One region of the Bacillus sp. iso_77 genome, then DNA from elsewhere that is predicted to be linked to it. Evidence: predicted binding sites of a transcription regulator. Region 1 holds the regulator's gene; the other holds the start of a gene.
The links. Region 1 encodes CtsR, which represses protease genes until heat stress. Its sites were predicted from a motif close to ATGGTCAATAAAGGTCAAACA; they were not measured.
Positions count from the first base shown of each region.

Region 2: the regulator CtsR is predicted to act here: its motif matches at 2,468-2,488, upstream of clpP (ATP-dependent Clp endopeptidase proteolytic subunit ClpP).

Region 1 is NZ_CM149683.1:102,688-106,910, reverse strand. Features, by position in the region: gene clpC (ATP-dependent protease ATP-binding subunit ClpC) at 1-212, opposite strand, end outside; gene AC0VYC_RS00580 (protein arginine kinase) at 209-1,300, opposite strand; gene AC0VYC_RS00575 (UvrB/UvrC motif-containing protein) at 1,305-1,862, opposite strand; gene AC0VYC_RS00570 (CtsR family transcriptional regulator) at 1,877-2,341, opposite strand; rRNA gene rrf (5S ribosomal RNA) at 2,519-2,634, opposite strand; rRNA gene AC0VYC_RS00560 (23S ribosomal RNA) at 2,696-4,223, opposite strand, start outside.
Region 2 is NZ_CM149683.1:3,093,156-3,097,378, reverse strand. Features, by position in the region: gene AC0VYC_RS16025 (SulP family inorganic anion transporter) at 1-679, shown strand, start outside; gene AC0VYC_RS16020 (MazG nucleotide pyrophosphohydrolase domain-containing protein) at 709-1,050, opposite strand; gene AC0VYC_RS16015 (LOG family protein) at 1,187-1,765, shown strand; gene clpP (ATP-dependent Clp endopeptidase proteolytic subunit ClpP) at 1,821-2,417, opposite strand; tRNA gene AC0VYC_RS16005 (tRNA-Arg) at 2,671-2,746, shown strand; gene AC0VYC_RS16000 (DinB family protein) at 3,057-3,521, shown strand; gene AC0VYC_RS15995 (ABC transporter substrate-binding protein) at 3,751-4,223, shown strand, end outside.

The DNA.
Region 1 (4,223 bases):
CCTCTTCCAATCAAGCTCTCGACTTCTTTTTGGATTTTATCTGAAACAAGGCCCAGTGCTTCTAATGCTTTTGCGGCGATGCCCTCACCTTCACGTACAAGACCAAGTAAAATATGCTCTGTACCGATGTTCTTATGGCCTAGGCGAATGGCTTCTTCTTGTGCAAGTGCTAATACCTTTTGAGCTCTTTCAGTGAATCTTCCAAACATCATATCGTTTCATCCTCCTGTCCATTCCTATGCATTTCTAAGCGCAGCCTTTCTCTGATAATTGCTGCTCGTTTTATATCTCTTTCATTTGGTTCCAAGGCTCCTCCTGAATATTGCTGAAGGAAGCCAGGCTGTGTCAAAATCATGAGTTCATTCAGTATATTACTTGAAAGCCCCTTAATGATACCTAAATCAATTCCAAGTCGCACATCTGACAAACACTTAGCCGTTTCCTTAGATTCAATCATGCGACAATTAGCCAAAATCCCCAAGGAACGGTACACTCTGTCTTCAAGTTCAATTTTAGACGTCTGATATAATGCCTTACGTGCAGATCGCTCTTGTTCAATGAGCTGCGCCGTCACACTATTCAAGTCATCTACAATATCTTCTTCTGATTGACCCAGTGTCATTTGATTTGAAATTTGAAAGATGTTCCCTATTGCTTCGCTACCCTCACCATAAATTCCTCTGACCACAAGACCTAATTGATTAATTGCAGGAATAATGCGATTCATTTGTCTTGTCAGGGCTAATGCTGGTAAGTGCATCATGACTGAAGCCCTAATACCTGTACCTACATTGGTCGGACAGCTCGTTAAGTATCCTCGCTTTTCTGAAAACGCATAATCCACTTGCTCTTCAATCCAGTCATCTATTTGGTTAGCTGCTTTTAGTGCATTAGCCAGCTGAAATCCTGGGAACAAGCATTGAATACGAATATGGTCTTCCTCATTCAGCATGACACTGATTTCTTCATTTTCTGAAAGCAAACAGCCGCCAAATCTTGATTCTGCTAAATTGGGGCTAATCAAATGCTTTTCAACAAGTACCCTTTTAGCCAAAGGCTGCGTTTCATTCATTCGAATCAGAACAAAGTTTCCAATGTCCTTCACTTCCTGGCTCGCAAACTTTTGCTCGAATTGCTGAAGAACAGCTTCAGCCTCCTCTTGAGAAAACTGAGTTGGGAAACGAACATGCTCTAGATTGCGTGCCAGTCGAATACGACTGCTTAGAACAATGTCACTTTCTGGTCCTTTCTGTTTCATCCATTGACTTAATGCGTCTTGAATAAAATGCTGGAGCGACATGTCGTTAATCTCCCTCCCTCTGCTGAGATTGCTCATGCTCTAATGCACGAATTTGATCTCGAACTTCCGCTGCTTTTTCAAACTCTTCCTGTTCAATCAGCTGCTTCAGTTCTTGCTGCATTAACTCAAGTTTCCGGCGAACATGCAGACTGCCGGCAATCCGTTTAGGGACTTTTCCATTATGGACTGTATTTCCACTATGGACTTTCCTTAAAACAGGATTTAAATACTGATCAAAGGTTCGATAACATTCTGCACAGCCAAAACGGCCTGTTTTCCTGAATTGCTGAAAAGTTAAGCCACACTTAGGACATTGATCCACTTCTCTTGCCTCTTGAAAAATAGATGATCCTTTATTCGCACTTGTGGTAAAGCTAGGATCAATATTCAATAAGCCTGATAATAAGTTGTGAATCGAGAAACCTTGGTTTCCACTCATAGCATATGAATCACTGTTTTCTTTTGCACATTGTTCACATATGTGCATTTCTTGTTTTTCTCCATTTATTACTTTCGTAAAGTGAAAAGTGGCTGGTCTCTCATTGCATTCTTGACAAATCAATCTTTTCACCCGCTTTACTTTAATTTCAAAGCATTTAACATCGCTTTCATCATCCGAGCTCTCAGTTCATCTCGTTCAGGTAAATCAATGTGTAAAACAGAACGGTCCATGACACTAATCATCATCTTTGCTTCTCTTTCGGATAAAATGTTGTTCTCAACAAGACGCATGATGATATGATCAGATGCAGCCTGTGATAAACGATGATATATTTGGGAAATAATGTTGTTCAATAAATCGACTTCATCATTCATTTTGACTTTAATGATACGGATATAGCCACCGCCGCCACGCTTACTTTCAACGATATAACCTCTTTCGCTCGTAAAGCGTGTATTGATAACATAGTTAATTTGTGAAGGTACGCATTGAAACTTATCTGCAATTTCATTGCGTTTAATTTCTAATATTTCTCGACCATTCTGATCCAAGACTTCCTTCAAATACTGCTCGATGATATCAGAAATATTTTGTGCCACTCCGCCTCCTCCTCCATTGACTTTGACTATATTTGACTTTAATCTTACTATAAATTTTTTCGATCGATTTTTCAAGATAATCGCTCAACTAACAATATTATTTCCACATTTATCTGGTGCCAAACGTCCCAAAAACACAAAAAAGACCAGTTCCGATTGGAACTGATCCTTTGACAAGCTTGGCGGCGTCCTACTCTCACAGGGGGAAACCCCCAACTACCATCGGCGCTGAAGAGCTTAACTTCCGTGTTCGGTATGGGAACGGGTGTGACCTCTTCGCTATCGCCACCAAACCTGATGGAGAGAATGTTCTCTCAAAACTAGATAACAATGTTCATTTTTCACATTAGAATATAGGTTAAGTCCTCGATCTATTAGTATCTGTCAGCTCCACATGTCACCACGCTTCCACCTCAGACCTATCAACCTGATCATCTTTCAGGGATCTTACTTCCTTGCGGAATGGGAAATCTCATCTTGAGGGGGGCTTCATGCTTAGATGCTTTCAGCACTTATCCCGTCCGCACATAGCTACCCAGCGATGCCCTTGGCAGAACAACTGGTACACCAGCGGTGCGTCCATCCCGGTCCTCTCGTACTAAGGACAGCTCCTCTCAAATTTCCTGCGCCCGCGACGGATAGGGACCGAACTGTCTCACGACGTTCTGAACCCAGCTCGCGTACCGCTTTAATGGGCGAACAGCCCAACCCTTGGGACCGACTACAGCCCCAGGATGCGATGAGCCGACATCGAGGTGCCAAACCTCCCCGTCGATGTGGACTCTTGGGGGAGATAAGCCTGTTATCCCCGGGGTAGCTTTTATCCGTTGAGCGATGGCCCTTCCATGCGGAACCACCGGATCACTAAGCCCGACTTTCGTCCCTGCTCGACTTGTAGGTCTCGCAGTCAAGCTCCCTTGTGCCTTTACACTCTGCGAATGATTTCCAACCATTCTGAGGGAACCTTTGGGCGCCTCCGTTACATTTTAGGAGGCGACCGCCCCAGTCAAACTGCCCACCTGACACTGTCTCCCTGCCCGATAAGGGCAGCGGGTTAGAAGGTCAATACAGCCAGGGTAGTATCCCACCGATGCCTCCACCGAAGCTAGCGCTCCGGTTTCCAAGGCTCCTACCTATCCTGTACAAGCTGTACCAACATTCAATATCAGGCTGCAGTAAAGCTCCACGGGGTCTTTCCGTCCTGTCGCGGGTAACCTGCATCTTCACAGGTACTATAATTTCACCGAGTCTCTCGTTGAGACAGTGCCCAGATCGTTGCGCCTTTCGTGCGGGTCGGAACTTACCCGACAAGGAATTTCGCTACCTTAGGACCGTTATAGTTACGGCCGCCGTTTACTGGGGCTTCAATTCGCACCTTCGCTTACGCTAAGCGCTCCTCTTAACCTTCCAGCACCGGGCAGGCGTCAGCCCCTATACTTCGCCTTACGGCTTCGCAGAGACCTGTGTTTTTGCTAAACAGTCGCCTGGGCCTATTCACTGCGGCTTCTCGGGGCTTTAACACCCTAAGAAGCACCCCTTCTCCCGAAGTTACGGGGTCATTTTGCCGAGTTCCTTAACGAGAGTTCTCTCGATCACCTTAGGATTCTCTCCTCGCCTACCTGTGTCGGTTTGCGGTACGGGCACCTCTCACCTCGCTAGAGGCTTTTCTTGGCAGTGTGGAATCAGGAACTTCGCTACTAAATTTCGCTCGCCATCACAGCTCAGCCTTCACGGGAAACGGATTTACCTATTTCCCAGCCTAACTGCTTGGACGCGGATATCCAATACCGCGCTTACCCTATCCTCCTGCGTCCCCCCATTGCTCAAATGGTGAGGAGGTGGTACAGGAATATCAACCTGTTGTCCATCGCCTACGCCTTTC
Region 2 (4,223 bases), 750 kb from region 1:
CCCCATTTCAGGAGTCGTGCATGGTGTCGTCGTCTTGCTCATCTTAATGTTATTTGCACCATATGCATCGATGATTCCGCTTGCTGCCATGGCACCGATTTTGATGTTTGTGGCGTGGAATATGAGTGAGAAAAAAGAGTTTATCAATATTGTCAAAGTCAAAAATGCGGATTCCCTTGTGCTCGTCGTGACCTTCCTGCTGACGGTCATCGGTGATTTGATTATTGGCGTGACTGCAGGTCTCATTTTAGCGTTTATCGCCTTTATCAAAAAAATGAGCCAGACAACAAATATCCACACAAATGTCGCTGTTCCTCAAATCGAAACGGCGGCTGCCTTAGAAAGGGAGACCGATCAGAAAGGGATTAGTATGTATTCGATTGAAGGGCCACTCTTTTTCGGTACAACCGATTCATTGGAAAATTCGATTTTGGATCATGTTCAGACAAAGCCGAAAACACTCATTTTGCTTATGAACAAAGTGAATTATATGGACACCTCAGCAGAAGCGGTTCTGATGAACATTTCCAATCGATTAAAGCATCACAATGGAAAATTGATGATTGTAGGGCTTCAATCACAGCCAAAAGAGCTTTTGCATCGTACCGGTCTTTTCCATCACATTGGAAAGCAGCATTTCTTTGAACGAACGGATGATATTTCACCACAGCAGCTATAAAAGGCTAAAAAAAGCACGTGACATGTCGGTCACGTGCTTTTTACCTGCTCTTTTTCACTAGAAAACCGTTGTGTAAGTTTCTGTTGATGGGAAGAGAAGACCTCTTCTACTGTTACATCATAGAGATCAGCTAGAACTAGTAGATTTCCTAAGACATCCCCCATTTCTTCAATAAGGTCCTTTCTTAACGCGGCGACCTCCTGTGTTTTCTCATCAGGTCGATCGCGTCCAATTTCGACCGCCCTGACTGCACGAGCGAGTTCTCCTGTTTCTTCCATCAGGAAACCTAACCTGATAAACGGCCCGTATTCTGTCCAATTTCTCATTTTGTAGAAATCTTTGATCCATTTTTCCATTTCAGTTGTTTGCATTCTCTTTATACAGCTCCTTATATGGTGTTCATCTTCTAATTTTACACTATATATAGATGGAGTGGCTGTTTCTTTACAATGAATTATAGTAGAATGAGTGGGTGAAGAAATCATAGAGAGAGATGGAGCTGTTTTGATGAAAACGATTTGTGTGTTTGCTGGTTCGAATCCAGGTGTGAATGACATCTACAAACAAAAAGCTGTCGAGCTAGGGGCTTATATGGCAGAGCAAGGAATCCGTCTTGTATACGGCGGCTCACGAATTGGCTTAATGGGAGCTATAGCGGATGAGGTGTTAAAAAACGGCGGGCAAGTGATCGGAGTCATGCCACAAGGGCTTTTTAGAGGAGAGGTTGTGCATCAAGAGCTCACTGAACTCATTGAAGTCAAAGGAATGCATGAACGAAAAGCGAAAATGAGCGAGCTGGCCGATGGGTTTATTGCCATGCCAGGTGGTTTTGGTACATACGAAGAATTATTTGAGGTGCTATGCTGGGCGCAAATTGGCATCCATCAAAAGCCAATCGGATTGTATCAAGTGAATCAGTATTTCAAACCGCTCCTCGACATGGTGACGTTCAGTGTACAGGAAGGTTTTTCGAATGAATCACACCTTCAATTGCTGCATGCCTCTGGAGAACCGGAAGAATTGATTTCACAGATGGCTTCCTATCAAACACCGTCTCTTCAGCAGAAATGGACGGAGCTGTCTTAAAACAGATGCATAACAAAAAACCGCCTGTTCAAAGAGCAGGCGGTTTGTTTTGTGATTATTTTTGTTCTTCTGTATTACGGGTCAAGACTTTGTCAATGAGTCCGTATTGAAGTGCTTCTTCCGCTGTTTTGAAGTTGTCACGATCTGTATCGCGCTCAATGACTTCAATTGGCTGACCAGTACGTTCAGCAAGTACTTGGTTCAGTTTATCGCGTAAAGAAAGGATTCGTTTTGCCGCAATTTCAATTTCTGTTGCTTGACCTTGCGCACCACCTAGTGGTTGGTGAATCATCACTTCACTATTTGGAAGGGCATAACGCTTACCTTTTTCACCAGCAGCAAGCAGGAACGCACCCATAGATGCAGCCATACCAATACAAATAGTTGATACCTTTGGTTTAATAAATTGCATCGTATCGTAAATGGCCATACCAGCTGTGATCGAACCGCCAGGGCTGTTAATGTAGATAGAAATATCTTTTTCTGGATCCTCGGCTTCTAAGAAGAGAAGCTGTGATACGATGGAGTTGGCAACATTGTCATCGATCGCAGAACCAAGCATGATAATACGGTCTTTTAAAAGACGAGAATAAATGTCGTAAGCTCTTTCCCCACGATTTGTTTGCTCAATGACTGTAGGTATTAAATTCATAATGTTCCTCCTTCACCTTTTAGGTAAGTATGTAATTCAATGATACATTTTTGGTCAATAAAGGTCAAACAAAATGCTGACCTAAAATCAAATACCCCTATCCATTTTCCCCAAAACTCTTCCACTTCAAACCATCATATGAGTATATGTATGGGAATGAAGAAAATGCATCGACAGGGATAGCGATTAATCATTGCTTTCTTGCAGCATTTCCCTTATAATTTGATATGCTGACGTTCAAAAAACATATCGTGCGCTCGTAGCTCAGTTGGATAGAGCGGTGGTTTCCGGTACCACGTCTGCCGGGGGTTCGAATCCCTCCGAGCGCGTCTATAGGATCCGATGGATCATTTATGAAAGAACTTGAAAACCCTTTGAAATAAAGGGTTTTTTTGTTTTTTATGAGTGGTGTTGTGTGAGTAAATTGAGAGGAACTCTTCACTATGTATCAGCATTTAAGTGAAGTAGTTCATTTTGTATCGAAAAACACAGATTACAATTGTTAAAAAGACAAATTTTCTTTATGATAGCGATCAAGTAAAGTTTAATTGGTGTAAAATCATTGCATCAACAATATTCTCAAAGCTTGTTCAACGAAAAGGAACGAAAAGGGCAGAATTCCTTAATAAGGAGGCACTAATGAATTGTGAAAGTGTTTTACATCAAATTGAAGTAGCTGTTAAAACATTGATAAAAATAGTAAGTCAATTAGAAGAAACTGATTTAGAAAAAAGACCAACACCTCATAAGCAGTCTATCGGAGAGTTGCTGGAACACATTGCGATCATTTGTGAAGCTGACTGGCGTATTGCGAATGAGGCGACCCAAGAAGAGATGGAAACATTTTATGCTAATGTAGCATATAAAACTGTAAAGTCGATAGAAAATGGCTTAATGACTAATTTTCATGCATTAAAAAATAATTATATGAAATTATCGGACGCAGAGCTACTGTCTCGTACCACTTCCTATTGGGGTGTGACATATACAAGGTATGAATGGTTGTTAGAGATATTAGCACACGTTTATCATCATAGGGGGCAAGTACACGCTATGCTTGTTCACTGTTACGATAAAGACCCTAAAATTTCTATGTTTGAATAACTGTCCTCAATTCAAATCACCATCGTGTTGGTTCAAGTAATGTCAATTATACGTTCTTCGAGTTCATGCTCGACCTAGTTCACGATAGAAAAAGGTCTCTCAAACCCTTCTCCATTAAGAGAGGGGCTTTTGTGTGGCGTTCACTTCTAAAACTTTACATCTATACCAAACTATTTATGCTATAATTAATAATCATTCTCAATTAAAGGTGGTTTCGTAAGTGAAAAAAATGATTTGGTTTATGAGTCTGCTGGCAGTATTGTTGGTGGCTTGCGGGCAGAAAGACAATAAAGAACAAGAATCAAATACTCGTACATATACAACTGAAACGGGTGAAAAGATCACCATCCCTGACAAGCCGAAACGAATTGTTGTGTTAACAGCACAGCTTGGAAATTTTAAAAAGTTAGGTGTGACACCTGTTGGCATGACAGATGTTTATCCTAAATCATCCTTTTTAGATGAAACAGGTGTGAAGAGGGTGCCGATAGAAAATGTGGAGGCAATCGCCAAACTGAAGCCTGATCTCATCATTGCGTATTCACAAAATGATCAAGTTGAGAAATATAAAAAGATCGCAAAAACAATTACTTTCACAACAAGTGAACATAGCTTTAAAGAGATGCATATTGAAATCGGAAAGATTCTTGGAAAAGAATCGTTAGCCAAAAAACAAATACAAGAAATGGACGAGCAGCTGAA